DNA from 3 places in the Mixta mediterraneensis genome. Region 3 is predicted to be linked to each of the others. Evidence: predicted binding sites of a transcription regulator. Region 3 holds the regulator's gene; each other region holds the start of a gene.

What was found. Region 3 encodes CRP, which controls carbon source genes, mostly activating them, when cyclic AMP is high. Its sites were predicted from a motif close to ATGTGANNNNNNTCACAT; they were not measured.
Region 1: the regulator CRP is predicted to act here: its motif matches at 2,871-2,888, upstream of QRY16_RS05780 (PTS mannitol transporter subunit IICBA).
Region 2: the regulator CRP is predicted to act here: its motif matches at 4,815-4,832, upstream of QRY16_RS10290 (iron-containing alcohol dehydrogenase).

The regions. Positions count from the first base shown of each region.
Region 1 is NZ_JASUAZ010000005.1:127,578-135,796, forward strand. It holds gene QRY16_RS05770 (gamma-glutamyltransferase family protein) at 146-1,747, shown strand; gene QRY16_RS05775 (DUF3053 domain-containing protein) at 1,985-2,701, shown strand; gene QRY16_RS05780 (PTS mannitol transporter subunit IICBA) at 3,147-5,084, shown strand; gene mtlD (mannitol-1-phosphate 5-dehydrogenase) at 5,179-6,327, shown strand; gene mtlR (mannitol operon repressor MtlR) at 6,344-6,937, shown strand; gene QRY16_RS05795 (YibL family ribosome-associated protein) at 7,045-7,407, shown strand; gene QRY16_RS05800 (VirK/YbjX family protein) at 7,415-8,219, opposite strand, start outside.
Region 2 is NZ_JASUAZ010000013.1:17,357-25,575, reverse strand. It holds gene speE (polyamine aminopropyltransferase) at 5-874, shown strand; gene speD (adenosylmethionine decarboxylase) at 889-1,698, shown strand; gene QRY16_RS10305 (DeoR/GlpR family DNA-binding transcription regulator) at 1,759-2,520, opposite strand; gene QRY16_RS10300 (D-threonate 4-phosphate dehydrogenase) at 2,527-3,507, opposite strand; gene dtnK (D-threonate kinase) at 3,500-4,753, opposite strand; gene QRY16_RS10290 (iron-containing alcohol dehydrogenase) at 4,943-6,106, shown strand; gene QRY16_RS10285 (dihydrodipicolinate synthase family protein) at 6,103-6,987, shown strand; gene QRY16_RS10280 (sodium:solute symporter family protein) at 7,204-8,219, shown strand, end outside.
Region 3 is NZ_JASUAZ010000020.1:3,875-12,093, forward strand. It holds gene QRY16_RS12980 (LysE family translocator) at 1-564, opposite strand, end outside; gene QRY16_RS12985 (hydrolase) at 649-1,641, shown strand; gene QRY16_RS12990 (YheU family protein) at 1,645-1,863, shown strand; gene QRY16_RS12995 (phosphoribulokinase) at 1,925-2,794, shown strand; gene QRY16_RS13000 (OsmC family protein) at 2,825-3,229, opposite strand; gene crp (cAMP-activated global transcriptional regulator CRP) at 3,531-4,163, shown strand; gene QRY16_RS13010 (YccS/YhfK family putative transporter) at 4,221-6,296, shown strand; gene argD (bifunctional acetylornithine/succinyldiaminopimelate transaminase) at 6,298-7,518, opposite strand; gene QRY16_RS13020 (aminodeoxychorismate/anthranilate synthase component II) at 7,607-8,182, opposite strand.

The DNA of each region.
Region 1 (8,219 bases), on a different contig from region 3:
TACAGGGCGCGATGCTAATACCGTTTACGGATAACTGACGCAAACGCCACACGTGCCGTTTTTTTGTGCAACTTGCCATTAGGCTGAGCATGACGAATGACGCGACGCGCTTGATTGGCATAACGACTGAACAAAAGGAGTCTTTATGAAAGAAACAGTAGATTTTGATGTCAGCTACCCTTCGCATCGTGTACCGATGATGGGCCGCAATGCGGTTGCCACTTCACAACCGCTGGCTGCACAGGCAGGCATGCGCATGTTGCAGCGAGGCGGTAACGCAGTTGATGCCGCAATTGCCACCGCCATCGCGCTGACGGTGCTGGAGCCAACAGGCAACGGTATTGGCAGTGACGCGTTCGCCATTATCTGGGATGGTAAAGAGCTGCATGGATTGAACGCGTCAGGTCGCGCGCCGGCGGCATGGAGCCCAGAGCGTTTTGCCGGTCACAGTCAAATGCCGTCAACCGGCTGGGATGCCGTCACCGTGCCTGGAGCAGTCTCTGCCTGGGTAACCTTAACCGAACGTTTTGGCACCCTGCCGCTAACCACGCTGGCACAACCGGCAATTGAATATGCGCGCGACGGTTTTCCAGTCTCCTCATTGATTGGTCAACTGTGGCAGCGCGGTTACGACAAACTGAAAAATCAGCCGGGATTCGTGGAATGTTTTGCGCCAGAAGGGCGTCCGCCGCGCATTGGCGAGCTGTTCCGCAACCCAGCGCAGGCCGAAACGCTACAGAAAATAGCCGAAAGCAACGGTGAAAGTTTTTATCGTGGTGAGCTGGCAGAAAAGATTGCCGCTTTTGCGCAGGCGCATAACGCCGCCCTGACGCTGGAAGATTTAAAAAAACATCGCGCCGACTGGGTGAAGCTGCTGTCGCATCCGTTTGCTGGCGGGTCGGTTCAGGAGTTGCCGCCGAATGGCCAGGGCATTGCTACATTAATCGCGCTTGGCATTCTGGAGGCGTGGGATATTGGTCAATACGCGCCGGATTCTCCGCAGTGGCTGCATCTTTCCATCGAAGCGATGAAGCTGGCTTTGGTGGACTTAGAGCGCTACGTCACCGATGAAGATCATCTTGAATTCCCGGCTAATTTGCTACTGAGCGAAGGCTATCTTAAGCAGCGCGCGGCGTTGATTAACCCGGAACAGGCAGGCGATTTTACCTTTGGTTCGCCGCAGCAAAGTGGCACGGTTTATCTCTCAACCGCCGACGCCAGCGGCATGATGGTGTCATTTATTCAGTCTAATTACATGGGCTTTGGTTCCGGCGTGGTGGTGCCGGGAACCGGTATCAGCCTGCAAAACCGCGGCGCGGGTTTCTCGCTGGACCCTCATCATCCAAATGCGGTCGCGGGAAATAAGCGCCCGTTCCATACCATCATCCCGGCCTTCGCGCTGGATGCGCTGGGGCAACCGCTGATGTCGTTTGGCGTAATGGGCGGACCGATGCAAGCGCAAGGACATCTGCAACTGGCGCTGCGCATCATGCAGCATAAGCAAAACCCGCAGGCGGCAATTGATGCACCGCGCTGGCGCGTCGTGCAAGGGCGTGAGGTTGTATTCGAGCCAACAATCGATCGTAATACGCTGAGCGCGCTGCGTCGGCTGGGGCATAACGTAGTGCTGGAAGATCCGCTAAGCAACTATAACTTTGGTGGAGCACAGGTGATTGTGCGCGATCCGCAAGGGTTTTATATCGCCGCGACTGAAAGCCGTAAGGATGGCCAGGCGCTGGTGTATTGAGTATCAGCGGGGAGGCGGAGAGGATCGCGGATACGCCCTGTGGTGCGCCTGCTGCCTGACAATCTGAACGGGCAAGCTTTGGGATTCAGTTCAGCTGAAGGAGAAGGCTGAACGCGCAGGTTGTGCGTACAATACGTAACCGCGCGGGTTTCACGTTGTGTGCGCTCCCGTGTTTGTTCTATTCTTTAGGCCATTCTTCCCTAGACATCAGCCCGTTTACTAACAGGAGTTGAACGCATGGCTTCAGGACTTTCCCGCCTCTGGGTGCGCAGCAGCCTATTACTTGCTGGGGCGCTTATTGTGCTGCAACTCACCGCATGTGGTGATAAAGAAGGCGACCAGCGTAAAGCCTTTACCGATTTTCTACAAAATACCGTGATGCGCAGCGGCGAACATCTGCCGAGTCTGAGCGAAAATCAAAAGCAGAGCTTCGGTAAGTTCGCCAGTGATTACGCCATCATTTATGGTTTTTCGCAGCAGGCTAATAAAGCCGTTGATCAAGGAATGCGCCCGGTAGTTGATGAGCTGTCAGCGATTCGCGTTCCGCAAGATTATCTCACTCGCCGCGATTCATTGCGTCAGGCCAACGGCGCGTTAGTCATGGTTACGCAACAGATCGAGAGCGCCAAAATGCAGGCCGACAGCAGCAAGGCCGCATTAAAACAGCCGGACGATCTTAAAAAGGTTTACGACAGCGTGTATGACAAAGTAGTAACACAACCCGCTAACTTGCTGATTCCGCTGCTGCCTAAATTACAGGCGTTGAGCCAGGGCGCGGTGCAAACCGGTGACTTTCTGCAAACGCAGGGCACGCGCGTGAGTTTTAACGATGGCGGTGTGCAATTTCCGACCCAGGATCAGGCAACGCAATATAATACGCTGATGAGCAATCTATCAGCGAATGCACAAGCGCTGACGCAGGCACAAAATGCCGTGCAGGCTAGCTCTCAATAGTTGAAATTCAGGGTAAGCCGCCGCGCTTACCCTGCCCTTTATCGCATCACTTTCTTTCAGATTTTATCCAGCCCGTAGCTTGCGTGACTAAAGTGTGATCTGGCGCATTTTTGACCAAAAAATATTTGTGATCTAAATCACATAAATGAAACAAACCGTCCTCTGTTAATTGTGATCTAAATCACACACCTTCCCGGAATACGTTCAAATTGCCGCCAATATGGCTTCCCTACACCCTTTTTTTGTGATCCATATCACTTAAATAACCCTCAGTAACCCCGTAAGTGCGTGATCTTAATCACATTTAGGTTGGGTGCTACGCAGCGTCATATTCGCGTGGTAGAGTCCGCGTGCATACAGTAATACCAACGGCTCCCCGCCATGGTCGCTAAACAAAAACAAACGCGCTCTCCTATTGCAGCGCGTCTCAATAAGGGGTGAGTTTATGTCCTCATCAGTGAAGGTCAGAGTACAAAGCTTTGGTCGTTTTCTGAGTAATATGGTGATGCCAAACATCGGAGCGTTTATCGCCTGGGGTATCATCACAGCGCTGTTTATTCCAACCGGCTGGATGCCAAACGAAACGCTGGCCAAACTGGTTGGGCCGATGATTACCTACCTGCTGCCGCTATTGATCGGTTACACCGGTGGGCGTCTGGTTGGTGGCGATCGCGGTGGTGTGGTTGGTGCGATCACCACCATGGGCGTGATTGTTGGCGCAGATATGCCGATGTTCCTCGGCTCCATGATTGCGGGTCCACTGGGTGGCTGGGCGATTAAATCATTTGACCGTGCCATTGATGGCAAGATCAAAAGCGGTTTCGAAATGCTGGTTAACAACTTCTCTGCCGGTATTATCGGTATGTTGTTGGCGTTACTGGCATTTCTGGCAATTGGTCCGCTGGTTGAAGGCCTGTCGCACATTCTCGCCGCCGGGGTAAACCTGATGGTGCAGAACAATTTACTGCCGCTGACGTCCATCTTTGTTGAACCCGCAAAAATTCTTTTCCTTAACAACGCAATCAACCACGGTATCTTCTCGCCGCTGGGCATCCAGCAGGCCAGCGAAGCCGGAAAATCTATTTTCTTCCTGATTGAAGCTAACCCAGGCCCAGGTATGGGTGTGCTGGTGGCGTATATGTTCTTTGGTCGTGGTAGTGCAAAACAGTCTGCGGGCGGTGCGGCGATTATCCACTTCCTTGGCGGTATCCACGAAATTTACTTCCCTTACGTGCTGATGGCGCCTCGCCTGCTGCTGGCGGTTATCCTCGGCGGTATGACTGGCGTGTTTACCCTGACCCTGCTGAAAGGCGGTCTGGTTTCTCCCGCCTCACCAGGTTCTATCCTGGCGGTATTGGCAATGACGCCAAAAGGTACCTATTTTGCCAATATCGCAGCGATTATCGCGGCCTTCGTGGTTTCTTTTGTTGTATCAGCGATCCTGCTGAAAACCAGCAAAGTGAAAGAAGAGGACGATATTGAAGCGGCAACCCGCCGTATGCAGGACATGAAAGCCCAGTCTAAAGGACAGAGCGTTGCGGGTGGTGCTGCAGTGGCAAGCGATGCGATGAGTGTCGATCTGGATCATGTGCGTAAAATTATCGTCGCCTGTGATGCTGGCATGGGCTCCAGCGCAATGGGTGCGGGCGTGCTGCGTAAGAAAGTGCAGGACGCCGGTCTGAGCAATGTGTCAGTAACGAATACCGCCATCAATGCCCTGCCGGGTGATGTGGATCTGGTAATCACTCACCGCGACTTAACTGAACGCGCGATTCGCCAGGCTCCTCATGCTCAGCACATTTCGCTGAATAACTTCCTCGACAGCGCGCTGTATAGCACCCTGACCGAGCGTTTAGCCGCAGCCAATCGTGGCGAAGCTAAGCCTGCAACGACACCACAAACGGTGAGCGACAGCCACGATGAAGGCAATGCGCAGCTGTTCAAACTGGGCGCCGACAATGTTTTTCTCGGTCAGAGCGCAACGAATAAAGAGCAGGCGATTCGTTTTGCAGGCGAACAGTTAGTGAAAGGCGGCTACGTTGAGCCAGAATATGTCGAAGCGATGCTGGAACGTGAGAAACTGACGCCAACTTATCTCGGTGAATCCATTGCTGTGCCTCACGGAACAGTCGAAGCTAAGGACCGCGTACTGAAAACCGGTGTGGTGTTCTGCCAGTATCCGGCTGGTGTGCAGTTTGGTGAGGAAGCAGAGGATATTGCCCGTCTGGTCATTGGTATTGCTGCGCGTAATAACGAGCATATTCAGGTGATTACCAGCCTGACCAACGCGCTGGACGACGATCGGGTCATTGAGAAGCTGGCCAATACCACCAGCGTGCAGGAAGTGTTGGATCTGCTGTCAGGCAGTCCGGCTATCGCGTAATTCAGTCAGTTTATTTTCCCTGGGGCGGGTAAGCCCGCCCCGAATTCCGGGGCGGGCATGCTCGCCCTTTCGTCTTTTGATATGGGTCAAATTTATGAAAGCGTTACATTTTGGAGCAGGCAACATCGGCCGTGGTTTCATTGGCAAACTGTTAGCCGATGCGGGCATCGAACTGGTATTTGCAGACGTCAATCAGGTCGTGCTGGATGCACTAAACGCGCGTCATGAGTATCCCGTTCATGTGGTCGGCGAGCAGGCGAAAATCGAAATTGTTAAAAACGTAAGCGCCGTAAACAGCGCCAGCGAGGATATTATTTCGCTGGTTGCCGGGGTTGATATGGTTACCACGGCTGTGGGTCCGCAGATCCTTGAGCGCATCGCTGGTAGCGTGGCGAAAGGCCTGGCCAAACGTAGCGACAGCGGGAATAGCCGTCCGTTAAATATCATTGCCTGTGAAAATATGGTGCGCGGTACCAGCCAGCTAAAACAGCATGTGTTGAAAGCGCTGCCGGAGCAGTACCACGCGTGGCTGGAACAGCATGTCGGTTTTGTTGATTCTGCGGTTGACCGTATCGTGCCTCCTTCAGAAGCGGGCAGCAGCGATCCGCTGGAAGTCACCGTTGAAACCTTCAGCGAGTGGATTGTCGATAAAACCCAGTTCAAAGGCGCGCTGCCAGAGATTGCTGGTATGGAGCTGACCGACAATCTGATGGCGTTTGTTGAGCGCAAGCTTTTCACATTGAATACCGGCCATGCGATTACCGCCTACCTCGGTCAGTTAGCCGGTCATCAAACCATTCGTGATGCTATTCTGGACGATAAAATCCGTGCGGTAGTGAAAGGCGCAATGGAAGAAAGTGGCGCGGTGCTGATCAAACGCTACGGCTTTGAAGCCGACAAACATGCGGCTTACATTCAGAAAATCCTGGGTCGTTTTGAAAATCCATACCTGAAAGATGACGTTGAGCGCGTAGGCCGCCAGCCGCTGCGTAAGCTGAGCGCCGGGGATCGCCTGATCAAGCCAACGCTGGGCACGCTGGAATACCAGTTACCGCACGCTAATCTGGTGCAGGGCATTGCTGCCGCTATGCATTACCGCAGCGATCAGGATCCACAAGCGCAAGAACTCGCCACGTTATTACAGGAAAAAGGTCCACAAGCCACGCTGGCTCAGGTTTCTGGCCTTGAGGCCGACAGCGAGGTGGTGACTTCGGTAGTGAGCGCATATAACGCTATGGCATAATGCGCGCGTGTTAGCGATGCAAGCCGGGCGCAGTTCGCCTGCGCCCGACGGCAGTATTAAACCCATGCAGGCAATAATGGAAGAGAAGCAAGCTTTTGAGAACCGGGTGCTTGAGCGCCTGAACGCCGGTCGCTCGGTGAGAAGCTTTCTGATCGCCGCCGTTGAACTGTTAGCCGAAGCGGTCAATCTGCTGGTATTACAGGTATTTCGTAAAGACGATTACGCTGTGAAATACGCCGTTGAACCACTGCTGCTCGGTGATGGTCCGCTTGGTGAATTGCCGGTGCGGCTCAAGCTGATTTATGGTCTGGGCGTGATTAATCGCCACGAGTATGAAGATTGTGAATTGCTGCTCGCGCTGCGCGAAGGATTAAATCATGATGCGGGCGATTATCGCTTTACTGATGATGAAATTCTCGGTCCATTTGGCGAGCTGCATTGCGTAACGGCATGGCCGCCGGTGCCGGAATTCCATCCCGATGATGTCGATCTGCGTGCTATGCAGCAGTTACGCTATTTACAGATGGTGCGCTCCACTATGGTACTGTCGCTCACGGAGCTGATTTCCCGCATCAGCCTGAAGCAAGCGTTTAAGAAACCTGCCAGTTAAAGCTTAACGGGCGCATTAGCGCCTGTTATCGTCCTAACCACATCGAGAATATGCCCCGATTTTGGTGTATCCTTTGCCTGTTTTCCTCAATGAGTTTGAGTTGTTTTATGAAAGAGCCAGAAAAGAACGAAATCAAACGTCTTAGCGATCAGCTGGACGCCCTGAATCGCAAAGAGCTGCAGCTGCTGGAGTCGGGTGATTCAGAGAAGTTAGGCACGCTGTTAAAAGAGAAAGAAACGCTGGTTACCGAGATTGAACGCCTGCGTAATCAGCGCGTCGAGAAGCTGAGTGTAGAAGCGCAGAAACTACAAAAATTGCCCTTTCATCGCGAAATTACCAAAAAAGAGCAAGCGAACTTAGGCGCGCTGAAGAAAAGCGTGCGCGGCCTGGTTGTGGTGCATCCAATGACCGCGCTGGGACGCGTAATGGGTCTGCAGGTCATGACCGGTTTCGCTAAAAACGCCTTTTGAGTGACGATCAGGCTGTGGCCTGATCGACCTTACGCTGTCCGGCGGCGGCATAAACCTGCTCCGCCAGGCCATCCAGCAGTTCATAACGTCGGCGATATTCGGCGCGTTTTTTGCTGGCAATCTCTTCCAGAGATTTACGCGGCAGGCTTAAAGGCAGCGTAAATATCCCGTCTGCGCGTTCCTCTCCGTTTAGCGACAGCCAGAACTCACTGTAACTGGCAAAAAAATGTTCGCTTTTACTGTGACGATAACGCAGGCTGCGAAAAACATGCGTATCGTCGCCCACGGCGGCAATTTTTTGCACGCCACACTGTTCCGCGAAAATAAACACGACATCCATTAACAGCCGTTTGGGAAATACGCCGTGTGCAGCTTTAGTAGCCTCGCGAATAACCTCATGGTTAATATTTTTCCTTGGCCCTTGTAACCCACCAATTAATAAGGTGCGTTGTTGCTTTTCATTAATAACTGAAAAAGAGAGGGAAGCAATAATCTGCTGTTGATAACGCAGTACTAATGTGACTTCCCCTTCACGGTCGTAATATCCTGGGCTACAGCTAATTAAAAAGCTTTCATTATTTTTGCCCTGAAAAGCCGCAATCACATTATCACCCGGACTTTGCAATAGCTGGCGCAACATCGGGTTTTCCAGCTGCTGCATAAACTGATAATGGTCGATAATCGCCTGCGCTCGCGCCGCCACGCTGATTCCGGCACGCAGATAGGGACGGTGCAGCTTGGCAGGCAACAGCCCTTGCTGGTTCATTAACTGCGCAATTTGCGGTAGCCGGGAAAGCCGATGTAAGTAGCGC
Region 2 (8,219 bases), on a different contig from region 3:
CACCATGGCCCAAAATGAAATGTGGTATGAAACCCTTCATGCCGGTTTTGGACAATATTTCACGGTTGATAAACAGCTCTATCGGGAAAAAACAGCGCATCAGGACTTAATCATCTTCGAAAATGCGGAGATGGGTCGCGTGATGGCGTTGGATGGTGTGGTACAAACCACCGAACGTGATGAATTTATCTATCATGAGATGATGACGCATGTGCCAATTCTGGCGCACGGTGCGGCCAAAAGCGTGTTGATTATCGGCGGTGGAGATGGTGCGATGCTGCGTGAAGTGTCGCGTCATTCGCAGATTGAAAAGATCACCATGGTAGAAATTGATGCGGGTGTCGTGACGTTCTGCCGTCAATACTTGCCGAATCACAGCGCCGGTGCGTATGACGATCCGCGCTTTACCCTGGTGATTGATGACGGCGTAAACTTCGTTAACCAGACTAATGAAAAGTTCGATGTGATCATTTCCGACTGTACCGATCCCATCGGTCCGGGCGAAAGTCTATTCACTTCAGAATTTTATGCTGGCTGTAAGCAAGCCCTTCATGAAAACGGCATCTTCGTCGCGCAAAATGGCGTTTGCTTTCTGCAACAAGACGAAGCGATTAACAGCCATCGCAAACTCAGCCACTATTTTGCTGATGTCAGCTTTTACCAGGCAGCGATTCCAACCTATTACGGCGGCATCATGACATTTGCCTGGGCAAGCGACAATCCGGCTCTGCGCCAGCTCGACGCGGCAACCCTACAGGCGCGTTATGAGGCCGCAGGCCTGAACTGCCGCTATTACAACGCGGCGATCCATACTGGCAGCTTTGCCCTGCCGCAATATCTGTTGAATGCTTTGTCACACACACAGCATTTATAAGGGGGTGAACAAAATTGCAAAAGCTAAAACTACATGGCTTCAACAACCTGACTAAAAGCCTGAGTTTTTGTATTTACGATATTTGCTATGCAAATACGGAAGCTGAACGCGATGGCTACATCGCTTATATCGATGAGCAATATAACGCGAACCGTCTGACTGAAATCCTGACGGAGACCTGTTCGATCATCGGGGCCAATGTGCTGAACATTGCGCGCCAGGATTATGAACCGCAGGGCGCGAGCGTGACTATTTTGGTCAGTGAAGAGCCGATTGATCCGAAAGATATTGATAATTCGGAGCACCCAGGCCCGCTGCCAAACTCGGTGGTTGCCCATCTAGATAAAAGCCATATCTGCGTGCATACCTACCCGGAGAGCCACCCGGAAGGCGGACTTTGCACTTTCCGCGCCGATATTGAAGTATCAACCTGTGGCGTAATTTCGCCGTTAAAAGCCCTGAATTACCTGATTCATCAACTCGAATCAGACATTGTCACCGTGGATTATCGCGTGCGGGGTTTCACCCGTGACGTGAACGGCGTAAAACATTTTATCGATCACGAAATCAACTCAATTCAGAACTTTATGTCAGATGACATGAAAGCGATGTATGACATGGTGGATGTTAACGTCTATCAGGAGAACATCTTCCATACCAAGATGTTGCTGAAAGAGTTCGAACTTAAGCATTACCTGTTTAATACCCGACCAGAAGATCTCAGCCCGCAAGAGCACAAACGCATTACTGACCTGCTGTGGAAAGAGATGCGTGAGATTTACTACGGAAGGAATATCCCTTCGGTGGGTTTAAAAACGCTGTAAGTTGCCATCCTGTCAAAGAAAGGGGCATCTCGCGGGATGCCCTTTTTGATCTGCTAAGCGCTAATTTGTCAGCTGTAGCGCAATACCTCGTTCGCGTAATTCCCATTTGACCCCGTCATCCAGCCGGTTATCCGTTACCACATCAGTCAGGGTTTCCAGCGGTGCGGCGCAAAACAGCGACCAGGAGCCGTATTTACTGCTGTCAGCCAGCAAAACACGTCGACCGGCATTAGCCAGCAAATCATACTTCAGTCCGGCTTTTTCTTCGGTAGGCGTGGTGATGCCACGCGCCAGGCTCCACGAGTTACAGCTAACAAAAGCAATATCAGGGTTAATGCTGCGCAGCAGGCGACGGCCATGCTCGCCAATGCAGGACTGGCTGGAATCATCGATACGACCACCAATAATGGTCACTTCAATCTGTTTGAATTCAGAAAGAAACAGCGCGATATGTAAATCGGCGGTAATCACCCGCAGCGGCAGATGCGTCAACTGTCGAGCCAGCTCCAGCATGGTGGTGCCGGCATCCAGTACCACTGCATCGCCCGAGCGCACAAAGCTGGCAGCCTGCTCGGCAATCGCCTGCTTTTCAGCTAAATTACGCTGCATTTTTTCCAGCGTCGTCGGCTGGCTTGGAATAAATCGATTTAAAGTCACACCACCGTGGCTACGGCTGATTACGCCCTCTTTGTCCAGCTTGATTAAATCACGCCGGATGGTGGCCGGTGAGGCAGAAATCGCGCTCACTAACTGCTCTACAGTCACCAGATTATGGCTTTTCAGATAATCCATAATCTGATCAAGACGACTTTGTCCCTTCATATTTCCCTATGCGAGCTGCATCGCGAGTTTGATGGAGATCGTCATGCTCTCAGACTTCGCTTTACCTGTCCAGGCGATATCAAATGCCGTGCCGTGGTCTGCCGAAGTGCGAATAAACGGCAGCCCAGCGGTGATATTCACCCCATCATAAAAGCCCAGCAGTTTTAACGGAATATGTCCCTGATCGTGGTACATCGCTACCACCATATCGTATTGCCCTTCCTGACATTGCAGAAACACGGTATCCGGTGGGCAAGGGCCATATACGTCAATACCCTGCTCTTTCATCGCGTTGATTGCTGGCGCGACGGTCGTGATCTCTTCGTCGCCAAACAGCCCGTTTTCACCCGCGTGGGGATTAACGCCTGCCACTGCGATACGCGGCTTTTCAAACCCGACGCGGCGCAGAAAGGTATCCGCCATGCCAATCACCGTTTCAATGCGGGTACGGTTCAATGTATCGAGAAATTTACGCAGCGCAATGTGCGTGGTGACATGGATCACCTTCAGCTTATCGGTGTACAGCACCATTGCGTAATCTTTGGTATGGGTCAGGTGCGCCAGCAGTTCGGTGTGACCGGGGTAGATATGACCCGCTGAGTGCAGCGCCTCTTTATTCAGCGGCGCCGTCGCGATGGCCTGCACCTCTCCCGCTAACGCCAGCCCGGTGGCGCGTTTAATACAGCGCCAGGCCAGGTCACCCGCTTCTTTCTGCACCACGCCAGGCTTCAACGTTTCAGGATTGGCTAGCGGTTCATCAATCACATTAATGATGCCTGGCGCAAAATATGCGTCCTTTATGCTGTCGAGCACGCGCAGTTCAGCTTGGGGGGTGATATTCATAGCCAGGATACGGCGCAGGGTGCTGGCGCATCCCACCACGACCGCTGGCGCGCCATTCAGATCCCCTTCGGATAGTGACTTGATGATGATTTCCGGGCTAATGCCCGCCGGATCGCCCATCGTTACCGCAATAACCTTATTCACTCAACGTCTCCTCAATAAAACGAATGGCTGCTACCAGGGTGTTTTCGTCGCCAAAACCACCCGCTTTGGTCATCACCGGCAAGTTAAATTCACTGTTAAGCAGAACCCCGTGCGGCACACAGCCTGCTACCAGGCCCTGAATTTGAAATCCGCTGGCTCCAAGCGCCTGAGCGACGGCAATCGCCACATCGCCGCCAGAGAGATAAAGCGCATCTGGCTGGTATTGGTGCAGTAACCGACGGGTTAATTCACCTAAAAACTGGCAGATCGCCTCACCCAGTTGCTGACGCGTCAGGTTTTGCTGCTGACAAAGTTGATCAATTTCGTGCCGCTGCTGTGCGTGCTGACAGGTGCGAATGACGGTGTGCTGACCGGCACGCAACGCCGTCACGCTTTGCGCAATCCAGCCTGACGCTGAGGGCCAGACGGGTGACTGAAACAGCTGACGAACATCGATGTCGATCAGCGCTATGTCGCGCTGTTGCGCCAGCGTGCTGATTTGCTGCTGCGCACTGTTGCTCATCGATCCCACCACCGCTAATACCGCTCTGGCCGGTCGGGTAGAAAGGTGCGCAGCGAGCGCGTCACTCAAGCCTGCCGCGCCGACTAACAACGGCTTTTCCGCTAAACGCGCCGCCGCCTGCATCAGACGGGCAATATCGGCGTCCTGTTCGGCATCCACCACCACCACCCCGCCTAATTCAGCCAGCACGGCATCCAGGTGCTCGCTGCGCAGCGTGGCGAGATCAATCTGTGTGCCCGGCAGCTGGAGCTGCTGTAAAACATGGGCGCTGAGGATAGGCGTTTTGGGATCGCTGGCAAATTCGGTATCGGTTAACAACACATCGTTAAGATAAACCGCGCCGTTGCGCGTAGTGCGCCCCAGTCGCGGTACAGCGGGCACCACCAGTGCCAGTTGTCTGCCGCTGGCCGTCAGCACCGCCATGATTTCGGCCCCGACATTGCCGCGCAGCGTTGAATCGATCTTTTTATATAACCAGCCCTGAAACGGTTGATATTGCTTCACCACCTGGGTGATGCGCTCTGCCGCCTGCCCGGCGCTGATAGCCCGGCTGTCTGTGCTGATTACCCATACGTCTGCCGCTTCACTGTCATGCAGCGTATCGTTGCTGAACAGCACATGGACGCGAGCACCCGCCTGGGCAAATCCACTGCCCGCATCGTTTGCGCCGGTGAAGTCATCGGCAATCACTAGTACCGGCGTTTTCCATGACGATTGCGTCATTGTCTCTCCTGTCTCGGCTGTTTGCCGCTGAGGATGATTATATTCAATCACTATTGATTATATGTGAGCAAGATCAAATTAATCGAAATCAATATGCCCTATAAATTGAGCCACAGTAAGTGACTGCACTCGCACTGACATGAGCAAAAGCAATCATTCAGGTCAGAGACACAGTAATAAGGGTATGAAATGAATATCAACAGCACGGTTATTAGCGGTTACCAGGCGCTAAACGACATAAGGTATCTGCTGAACGGTAAGACGAAAGCATTGTTGGTTACCGATAAGAATATCGAGAGTATTCCGGCCGTTAAGACGCTCATCGCGCAACTGAAGCAGCAGATTGCTACCGTCAGCGTGGTAAACAACGTGCCGCCAGAGCCGAGCCAGCACGATGTGGCTGCCATTCTTAGCGCATTGCCTGCGCGTGACGTCGAGCTGGTGATTGGCGTTGGCGGCGGCAGCGTGCTAGACGTTGCTAAACTGCTGTCGGCGCTGTGTGTGGAGAACGCGCCTTCGCTGGACGCGCTGCTGGCGGGCGAAAAGCCGCTGCATCGCACCACGTCGCTGCTGATTCCTACCACCGCCGGAACCGGCTCCGAAGCGACGCCAAACGCCATTCTGGCGATCCCGGAAAATGCCACTAAAGTTGGCATCATTGCGCCCGTCATGCTGCCCGACGTTGTGGCGCTGGTGCCTGAACTCACTACCAGCATGCCTGCGCACATCGCTTCGTCTACCGGCATTGATGCGCTGTGCCACCTGATCGAATGTTTCACCGCTACCGTGTCGAATCCGGTGAGCGATAACTATGCACTGACTGGCATGAAGAAGCTGTTCGCAAATCTTGAAACCACCCTTAGCGAGCCGGGAAATTTGCAGGCGCGCCTCGAAATGTTGTGGGCGTCTTATTATGGCGGTGCGGCCATTGCCCACGCCGGGACGCATCTGGTGCACGCTATGTCTTATCCGCTGGGCGGTAAATATCACCTGCCGCATGGCGTTGCTAACGCCATTTTGCTGGCGCCGTGCATGCGTTTTGTCCGCCCTGCCGCAGTGAAAAAATTTGCTCAGGTTTACGATTTGTTGCCTGACGCGGATACGACGCTTGATCACGACGCGAAATCGCACGCGTTAGTGGATTACTTCACCGCCCTGGTGAAACGCCTGCAATTACCCGCCAGCCTGGAAGAGCTGGGCATTAGCCCGGATCACTTGCCTTATTTAGTAGAAGCCGCGCTGGATGTGCAACGCCTGATGAAAAATGTCCCGATGGCCGTTTCTGCCAACGATGTGCGTGACGTTTATCTGACGCTGTTTCCTTCACACCAGGAACAACGAGGGGTCGTATGAGCAAGAAAATAGCTGGCGTATTAACCGCCATCGTCACCACTTTTGATCGTGATGGCGCATTTAATCCTGTCACCCAACGCGAACAGATAAAACGCCAGCTCAGCGCGGGCAACGGCATCTTCTGCGGTGGTACTAACGGCGAGTTTTTTGTACTGAACGAGCAGGAAAAAATCGCCGTTACGGAAACCTGCGTGGATGAAGTGAATGGCAGCGCGCCGGTTGTCGCGCACATTGGTGAAATTTCTACCCGCGAAACTATCCGTCTCGGCAAGCAAATCGCCAGGCTGGGCGTTGATGCGGTATCGGTAATTACGCCTTATTTCGTGCCGCTGAAGCAGGAAGAACTGATTTATCACTACCAAACGGTGGCCGACGCGCTCGATGTGCCGCTGTTTCTTTACAACATTCCGGCGCGTACCGGTAACACCCTGCAGCCCGATACGGTGCGTAAGCTGGCATCGCATCCGAACATCATCGGTATTAAAGACTCGGCAGGCAGCGATGAAAGCCTGAGCGGTTTCCTGAAAGCGGTACAGGATATTGAGAATTTCGATGTACTGAACGGCCCGGACTCGCTGATTCATCAGGGTTTCGTTGACGGTTGCTCTGCCTGCATCTCCGGGCTCGCCAACGTTGCGCCGAAAGAGATTAACGCTATCTGGGCCCGCTTTCATGCGGGTGATGTGGAAGGTTCACGTCTGGCGCAAGAAAGCGTAACTGGCCTGCGTACCGATCTGTACAGCGTGGGTTTCTCACCGGCTGCAGCGAAAAAAGCCGTCACGCTGCTCGGCTACGATGTGGGCGAAAGCCGCTATGCGGTGCACTTCAGCCCCGACGACGTGCAAAAGATTCGCCAGATTGTGAATCAGTACCTGCAGTAATGGCCGTCAGGGCAGCTTCTGCCCTGGTCCCAACGGGGCGCGTGATGACGCCCTGACCTGACACCGCATACTCCCGCGTGTGGCATTGATCGTTCATCACCTGAATTACGCATTGTTCGCCTGTCCAGACAAGGCATCGAATATCACCTTTGAATCCTACCGGCTGGATGAGAACGAACCCGATGGTCGCCATCCACCCGAATTATCGAGGTCATGATGAATGCATTTTCAACGGAGAGTACCCTGCTGATCGTCGGCATGGTTGTCGCTTACATTCTGTTTACCACCTGGCTTACATGGCGGCTGCGTAGCAAAAGCAGCGGTGACTTTATGGAAGGATCGCGCGCCATGCCAGCGTTTATCGTTGGTATTATGCTGATGTCGGAATACATCGGCGCCAAATCAACCATCGGCACGGCGCAAGCGGCGTTTGAAGATGGTTTCGCCGCCTCCTGGTCAGTGATTGGCGCGGCGATTGGCTTCCCGCTATTTGGTCTGATTCTGGTGAAGCGCATCTACAATACCGGCAAAATCACCATTTCTGGCGCAATTGCCGAGAAGTACGGTAATTCAACCAAAAACATCATTTCGCTCATCATGATTTATGCGCTGCTGCTGGTAAACGTAGGCAATTACATCAGCGGTGCAGCGGCCATTTCAACCGTGTTGAAAATCGATCTGACGCAAGCCGCTTTTATCACCGCAGTGGTCAGTACCTTTTACTTTGCCTTTGGCGGTATGAAGGGTGTCGCCTGGGTTACCTTACTGCACAGCGCCCTGAAGTATGCCGGCATTCTGATTATCCTTTGCGTGGCGCTGCACATGACCGGCGGTATTGCGCCGATGATGCAAAAAATGCCTGATTTTTACTGGACGTGGGACGGTCACGTGGGTGCCAGCACCATTGTGGCGTGGTTGATTGGTACTATCGGCTCGATCTTCTGTACCCAGTTTGTTATTCAGGCCATCTCGTCAACCAAAGATGTGAAATCGGCGAAGCGTGCGACCTGGGTGGCCTTCTTCTTCTGTCTGCCGATTGGTCTGGCGATGGCGTTGATTGGCGTGGCGGCGAAGTTTGCCCACCCTGACATTAAGAGCCTGTATGCGCTGCCGGTGTTTCTGCAGGACATGTCGCCATGGCTGGCGGCCATTGTGACCACATCGCTGGTGGCGTCGATCTTTGTCAGCGTCGGCACCGTGGCGCTGGCGGTTGCCTCGCTGGTGGTAAAAGA
Region 3 (8,219 bases):
CCCCATTGCTACATTGAAGAGGGTCCAGGCGCGTCGGCTGCGCAGAATACGGCCAATCAGGGTGCCAAAACCCATCCAGATCACCCCTGAAACCAGATTCACAATAAACATACCGATACTGATCGCCATCACCGAATGGCGATACGCCTCTCCCGCCAGACTGAAACTGGCCACCGCTCCCAGCGCCATCAGCCACGCTTTGGGATTGATCAATTGCAGCAACCCTCCTTGCCAGAAAGGCATCGGGGCGACACGAGCCGTATCGGTTTCCAGCTTTTCATAAGTCGCGGTCGCAATCTTCCATGCCAGCCATAGCAGATACAGGCTACCGGCAATCTTCAGAATTAAGTGCAGTGAAGGGTAAAGCAGGATTAAGCCACCCACTCCAAACGCCACCATCAATAGCATCACCTGCATGCCGATCATGATGCCGATCATCAAGGGAATGGTGCGCAGAAAGCCAAAATTGGCCCCTGAAGCGGTGAGTAACATATTATTAGGGCCTGGCGTGATCGCAGCGACCCAAAGAAAACCCAACATTGATAAAAAAAGACTCAGTTCCATGGAAATCGGGTGCTCCTCACCCCTGGCAAGCAAAAAACCTATCGAAGCTAGCAGTGTGATAGGGAACAGACAAGGCTTTACAACATGAAATTTATGGATGAGCAGCATGAGCGCTTTATCGCACTCGCTGGCTTCGGTAATCCGCATCTGCAAACCGTGCTACCACGCCTGCTGCGTCGCCATGTCACCTTGCAGCCGCACTGGCAGCGGCTGGATCTGCCGGACGGCGACTTTGTTGATTTGGCATGGAGCGAAGATCCACAACCGGTACAGCATAAGCCGCGCGTAGTGTTGTTTCATGGCCTGGAAGGCAGCTTTTATAGCCCTTATATACATGGGCTGATGGCGAGGTGTCAGGCACGCGGCTGGCTGGCGGTGGTGATGCATTTTCGTGGCTGCAGCGGCGAACCCAATCGACTCAACCGCATTTATCATTCAGGCGAAACGGAAGACGCTCGCTTTTTTTTGCAATGGCTGCGCACTCGCTGGGGCCGCGTTCCGACAGCGGCAGTAGGTTTTTCGCTGGGTGGCAATATGCTGGGTTGCCTGCTGGGTCAGCAAGGGGAGGATACCGCGCTGGATGCTAGTGTCATTGTTTCGGCGCCGCTGATGCTTGAACCCTGTAGCCTGCGGCTGGAGCAGGGATTTTCGCGCTTCTATCAATACTATTTGCTGGCTCAACTCAAAAAAAATGCTGAACGCAAGCTACGCGCATGGCCGGAAACGTTACCGGTGAATTTAACCCAACTCAAAGCGCTGCGCCGTCTGCGCGATTTTGATGATGCTATTACCGCACGCGCGCATGGCTTTGTGGATGCCGGCGACTATTATCGTCGCGCCAGCGCCTTGCCTCTATTAAATTCAGTACGTAAACCGCTGCTGATCATTCACGCCAAAGACGATCCGTTTATGAGTAGCGACGTGATCCCGCGAAAAAACCAATTATCTGCCACTATTACTTATCAAATGACGTCGCATGGCGGCCACGTTGGATTTGTTGGCGGTACGCTGTTCCAGCCACAACTGTGGCTGGAACAGCGCGTGCCACAATGGCTTTCACCTTTTTTGGATGGCTAATCTGTGATTATTCCCTGGCAAGAGGTTTCACCCGAAACCCTCGAAAATCTGATTGAAACCTTCGTGCTGCGCGAAGGAACCGACTATGGCGAGCATGAACGCAGCCTGGAAGACAAAGTCGCTGACGTACGCCGCCAGCTTGAGCGCGGCGAAGTGCTATTAGTGTGGTCCGAACTGCATGAAACGGTAAATATCATGCCGCGCAATGAATTTCGTGGCTAATGCGTTAACGAGGAATTCATGCTAACAATGCTCTTCGCCCGACCTCACAGGAAGCTTTTCTATGTCTGCCCGCCATCCAATTATCGCAGTGACCGGTTCCAGCGGAGCAGGAACCACTACCACCAGCCTCGCCTTCCGTAAGATTTTCCAGCAGTGGGATCTGCACGCGGCAGAACTTGAAGGCGATAGTTTTCATCGCTTCACGCGACCTGAAATGGACATGGCTATCCGCAAAGCGCGCGATCTGGGACGTCATGTCAGTTATTTCGGCCCCGAAGCCAATGATTTTGGTCTGCTGGAACAAACCTTTATTGAATATGGTAAAAGTGGTCAGGGTCAGTCGCGTAAATACCTGCATACCTATGACGAAGCGGTGCCGTGGAATCAGGTGCCCGGCACCTTTACGCCGTGGCAGCCACTGCCAGCCAATACCGATATTCTGTTTTATGAGGGGCTGCATGGCGGCGTGATGACCGCGCAACACAACGTGGCCGAAAACGTCGACTTGCTGGTTGGCGTAGTGCCGATTGTGAACCTGGAATGGATCCAAAAACTGGTACGTGATACCAGCGAGCGCGGCCATTCTCGTGAAGCCGTAATGGATTCGGTGGTGCGCTCAATGGAAGATTACATTAACTTCATCACGCCACAATTTTCTCGCACCCATATTAACTTCCAGCGCGTTCCCACTGTGGATACGTCAAATCCGTTTGCCGCACGCAGCATCCCGTCGCTGGATGAAAGCTTTGTGGTTATCCATTTCCAGGCGCTTGAAGATATTGATTTCCCCTATCTGCTGGCGATGTTGCAAGGATCGTTCATCTCGCATATCAATACCCTGGTTGTTCCGGGTGGCAAAATGGGGCTGGCGATGGAGTTAATTATGGGGCCGCTGGTCAAACGGCTCATGGAAGGCAAACGTATTGAATAAGGGGGGAGGCCACAAATCGGCCTCCGGCAACTACAGTTCTGTCACTTCATAACTGTGAGTGATTTCCACACCTTTACCTAACATAATCGCCACCGAGCAATACTTGTCGGCAGAAAGGTCAACAGCGCGCGCCACCGCTTTGTCAGCCAGCGCTTTGCCGCTCACAATAAAATGCAGATTAATATGGGTAAAAATACGCGGCGCTTCTTCGCGACGTTCGGAAGTGAGTTTGACTTCACACTCGACTACATCATTGCGGCCTTTCTGCAAAATGGACACCACATCAATCGCGCTGCATCCCCCTGCTGCCATCAGCACCATCTCCATCGGGCTGGGCGCTTTATCGCCAGCGTTACCGTCCATCACTACCTGATGGCCCGACGACGATTCGCCAAGAAATGTCAGACCTTCAACCCACTTCACTCTTGCCTGCATGATATAGCCTCCATAACCTGATCATTTGCGTCAGAGTACGCTTTCACCTGGTAAACAGCAATCCAGAGAAATCCGCCCTTTGCTGAAGCGAGACAACACAAGACAGTCGGCAAAAGCTGTGTTACAAACAGAGCTGAAAATATTTTTCGTCACCTGATGACGAAGCCGGGAAGAATTAAGCGCCATGCGCCAAATGCAGCCCGAATAATTTCCAGAATGGAAAATGCTTGAAGCTTTCATCGCCTGACAGGGAAATTGTCCCCTGTATTTTGGGCACGATTACAACAGAGGATAATAGCGAATGGTTCTCGGCAAACCGCAAACAGACCCTACACTCGAATGGTTCCTGTCCCATTGCCATATTCACAAATATCCATCCAAAAGTACGCTGATTCACCAAGGTGAAAAGGCTGAAACGCTTTACTACATCGTGAAAGGTTCCGTTGCGGTTCTGATCAAAGATGAAGAAGGCAAAGAGATGATTCTCTCCTATTTGAATCAAGGCGATTTTATTGGCGAGCTTGGCCTGTTTGAAGAAGGTCAGGAACGTAGCGCCTGGGTACGTGCGAAAACCGCGTGCGAAGTGGCAGAAATTTCCTACAAGAAATTTCGTCAGTTGATTCAGGTAAACCCGGATATTTTGATGCGACTGTCGTCGCAGATGGCGCGTCGCTTACAGGTAACGTCAGAAAAAGTGGGTAACCTCGCTTTCCTTGACGTTACCGGACGCATTGCGCAAACGCTGCTTAATCTGGCCAAACAGCCAGACGCCATGACGCATCCCGACGGCATGCAAATTAAAATTACTCGTCAGGAAATTGGCCAAATCGTTGGTTGCTCACGTGAAACCGTGGGCCGTATTTTGAAGATGCTGGAAGATCAGAACCTGATCTCAGCACACGGCAAAACCATCGTCGTTTACGGCACCCGCTAATTCCTGTCACTCCCGGCGTGATGGCAACATCACGCCGTTATTATTTGCGCTGAGCTGATGTGGCGTCGAATCATCTATCATCCGGAAATTAACTACGCCCTGCGGCAGACGCTGGTCCTTTGCGTGCCCGTTGCACTCGGCTGGCTGTTTGGCGATCTGCAAAAGGGACTGCTGTTCTCGCTGGTGCCTGCCTGCTGCAATATTGCTGGCCTCGATACTCCCCATAAACGCTTCTTTAAGCGCCTGATTGTCGGCGGCAGCCTGTTTGCGCTCGGCAGTTTTCTTATGCAGTTTCTGACACTGAAAGGCGTTCCGCTACCCGCCATTCTGCTTGTCATACCCTTATTGCTCGGCGTGACGGGTGAAATCAGCCCGCTTCATGGGCGTTTACTGCCCGGTTCGCTAATTGCCGCCATTTTCACACTGAGCCTGATGGGACGTATGCCGATGTATGTTCCGCCGTTGCTCTATATTGGCGGTACGCTGTGGTACGGCCTGTTCAACTGGTTTTGGTTCTGGCTGTGGAAAGAGCAGCCGATGCGTGAAAGCCTGAGTCTGGTCTATCGCGAGCTGGCCGATTACTGCGACGCGAAATACACGCTACTGACGCAATTCGTCGATCCAGAAAAAGCGTTGCCGCCGCTGCTGGCGCGTCAACAAAAAGTGGTCGATCTGATTAACATCTGTTATCAACAGATGCATATGTTGTCGGCCAATGGCGATGAAAGCCATAAACGCCTGAAGCGTTCCTTTCAGGTTGCATTGGATTTGCAGGAGCATATCTCTGTCAGCCTGCATCAACCGGAAGAGGTGCAAAAGCTGGTGGAGCAGAGTCATGCGGAAGCGGTGATCCGCTGGAATGCCAGAACCATTTCGTCCCGGCTTCGGGTGCTGGCGGATAACATTCTTTATCATCAACTGCCCGACCGCTTTGCCATGGATAAACAGCTCGGCGCGCTGGAAAAAATTGCACGCCAGCACCCTGATAACCCGGTCGGTAACTTTTGTCTTTATCATTTCAACCGTATCGCGCGCGTCCTGCGCACGCAAAAACCACTCTATCAGCGCGACCTGATGGCCGATCGTCAGCGTCACCTGCCGCTGTTGCCCGCCCTGCGTAGTTATCTGAATTTCAAGTCTGCTGCACTGCGCACTGCTGGCCGCTTTGCCGTTATGCTGATGTTGGGCAGCGCACTGGCCATGTTTTTCAATATTCCTAAACCTTACTGGATTCTGATGACCATTATGTTCGTGAGTCAGAATAGCTACAGCGCTACGCGGGTACGCATTCAACACCGCGCGCTCGGCACATTTGCCGGTTTAGTGATTGCCGCTGCCACTTTGCGCTTCGCCGTACCGGAATCGCTGGTGCTGCTTATCATGCTCGTTATCACCTTCGTCAGTTACCTGTTTACCCGTAAATTTTATGGCTGGGCGACCATTGGTTTTACCGTCACAGCGGTATATTCACTGCAACCGCTGTCGCTGAATGGCGCACAGTTCCTGCTACCACGACTGATGGATACCCTGATGGGTTGCCTGATCGCCTTTGGTGGCATGGTGTGGCTTTGGCCACAGTGGCAAAGCGGCTTGCTGCGCCAGAACGCGCATGATGCGCTGGAAACGTATCAGGATGCACTACGCATGTTGCTTGGCCCGGAACAGTCAGCTGAAAAGCTGGCTTATCAGCGCGTACTGGTCAATCAGGCACACAATGCACTCTTTAACTCGCTGAATCAGGCGATGCAGGAGCCGGGTTTCAACTCTCAATATTTGAAAGATATGCGAATGTGGGTAACGCATAGCCAGTTCATTGTAGAACACATCAACGCCATGACCATTCTCGCGCGCGAGCATACTATGCTGACACCCGCGCTGGCGGAACGCTATTTACAGTCGTGCGAGATTGCATTGCAACGCTGCCAGCAGCGGCTGGAATATGACGGTAACGGTTCACAAACCAACGTGCTACAGGAGGCGGAAAATATCAATGAAGGGCCGATTACGGTTGTGGAGCAGCATGTAAAACGCATTTTGGGACACCTGAATGTGATGCATACCATTTCGTCTCTGGCATGGAGCCAGCGGCCACAACATGGTCGCTGGCTGGTCAGGCATTTAAGAAAAAGCTAAATCAGGCGCTAAGCACCTTCTCCACCGCTTTGGCAAAGCGCTGCATACCTTCGGCAATCACGTCTGGTTCAATGACCAGCGACGGCGCGAAACGGATCACATCCGTCCCCGCAACCAGAATCATTACGCCTTCTGCCGCAGCGGCATGCAGAATATCGCGCGTCTTACCTGCATGCTGCGGTTTCAGCGCCGCGCCAATTAGCAGACCTTTACCACGAATATCAGAGAACAGATCCTGCTGAGCATCAAGGGCTTTCAGCGCTTCGACAAATTGCTGACGACGGGTCTCTACGCCTTGTAACACCTCCGGCGTATTGATGATGTCCAGCGCCGTTTCGGCAATCGCACACGCCAGCGGGTTGCCGCCGTAAGTCGTACCATGTACGCCTGGCGCCATGGTAGAAGCAACTTCATTGGTAGTCAGCATCGCACTTACCGGGAAACCGCCGCCCAGCGCTTTTGCTGAGGTCAGAATATCCGGCATCACGCCGTAATGTTCATAGGCAAACAGTTTACCGCTGCGTCCCATGCCGCTTTGCACTTCGTCCAGCACCAGCAGCGCCTGATACTGATCGCACAGTTCGCGCAGACCTTGCATAAATTCCTGCGTCGCCGGCATCACCCCGCCTTCGCCCTGAATCGGCTCAACCACGATGGCACAGGTGTGATCATCAATAACGGCTTTTACTGCATCCAGATCGTTGAAGGGGACATGCACAATATCTGCGGGCTTTGGACCAAAGCCGTCCGAATATTTTGGCTGCCCACCAACCGACACGGTGAACAGCGTGCGGCCATGAAAAGCATTATGGAAAGCGATAATTTTGCTTTTGAACGGACTGTGCCGTTTGTAAGCGTAATAACGCGCCAGCTTAAACGCGGCTTCGTTTGCTTCTGCGCCTGAATTTGCAAAGAACACGCGCTCAGCAAAAGTGGCATGGATTAATTTACTGGCAAGCCGCAGCGCCGGTTCGTTAGTGAACACGTTGCTGGTATGCCACAGCGTTTCGCCCTGGCTTTTCAGGGTTTCTACCAGCGACGAGTGACAATGGCCCAACGCGGTGACCGCGATCCCGCCAGAGAAATCGATATATTCTTTGCCTTGCTGATCCCATACGCGGCTGCCCTTGCCTTTCACCGGCACGAACTGTGCCGGTGCATAAACAGGCAAAATGACGTTATCGAATGTTTCCCGCGTTACCGCAATTTTTTCCGCTGCCATTGACGACCTCATTTGATTAGCTGTTGAGCCAATGCGAGATAATAATCATAAAATATGCATAAAAAATCAATTAAAGGCAAACATAACTTTACTGATTAAGGAAATTGCGCAGCAGCTGATGGCCTTGCTCGCTAAGAATACTCTCGGGGTGGAACTGCACGCCTTCCAGCGCCAGGGTTTTATGACGGAATCCCATAATTTCATCCAGTTGTCCGTCGCGCAGACTCCAGGCGGTGATTTCAAAATCATCCGGCAAGGTATCGCGCTGCACGATTAACGAATGATAGCGCGTAACGGTAAGTGGATTGTTCAGGTTGCGGAATACGCCGCGGTTGGTGTGCTGAATCGCAGACGTTTTACCGTGCATCACCTGACGCGCACCCGTCACTTTCGCGCCATACGCCTGCGCAATGGCCTGATGACCAAGACAAACACCAAGCACCGGTATGCGTCCGGCAAAATGGCGAATGGCTGCCAGCGAAATGCCAGATTCATCCGGCGTGCACGGCCCAGGGGAAATAACCAGGTGCGTCAACGGTAAGGCGTTCATCTCTTCCAGCGTGATGGCATCGTTTCGCACAACGCGAACTTCCGTGCCAAACTCGCAAAAATACTGGTAGAGATTCCAGGTGAACGAGTCGTAATTGTCGATAAGCAGCAGCATAGCCCATCCAGAGTGGTTGAAAGCGCCGCCATTCTAC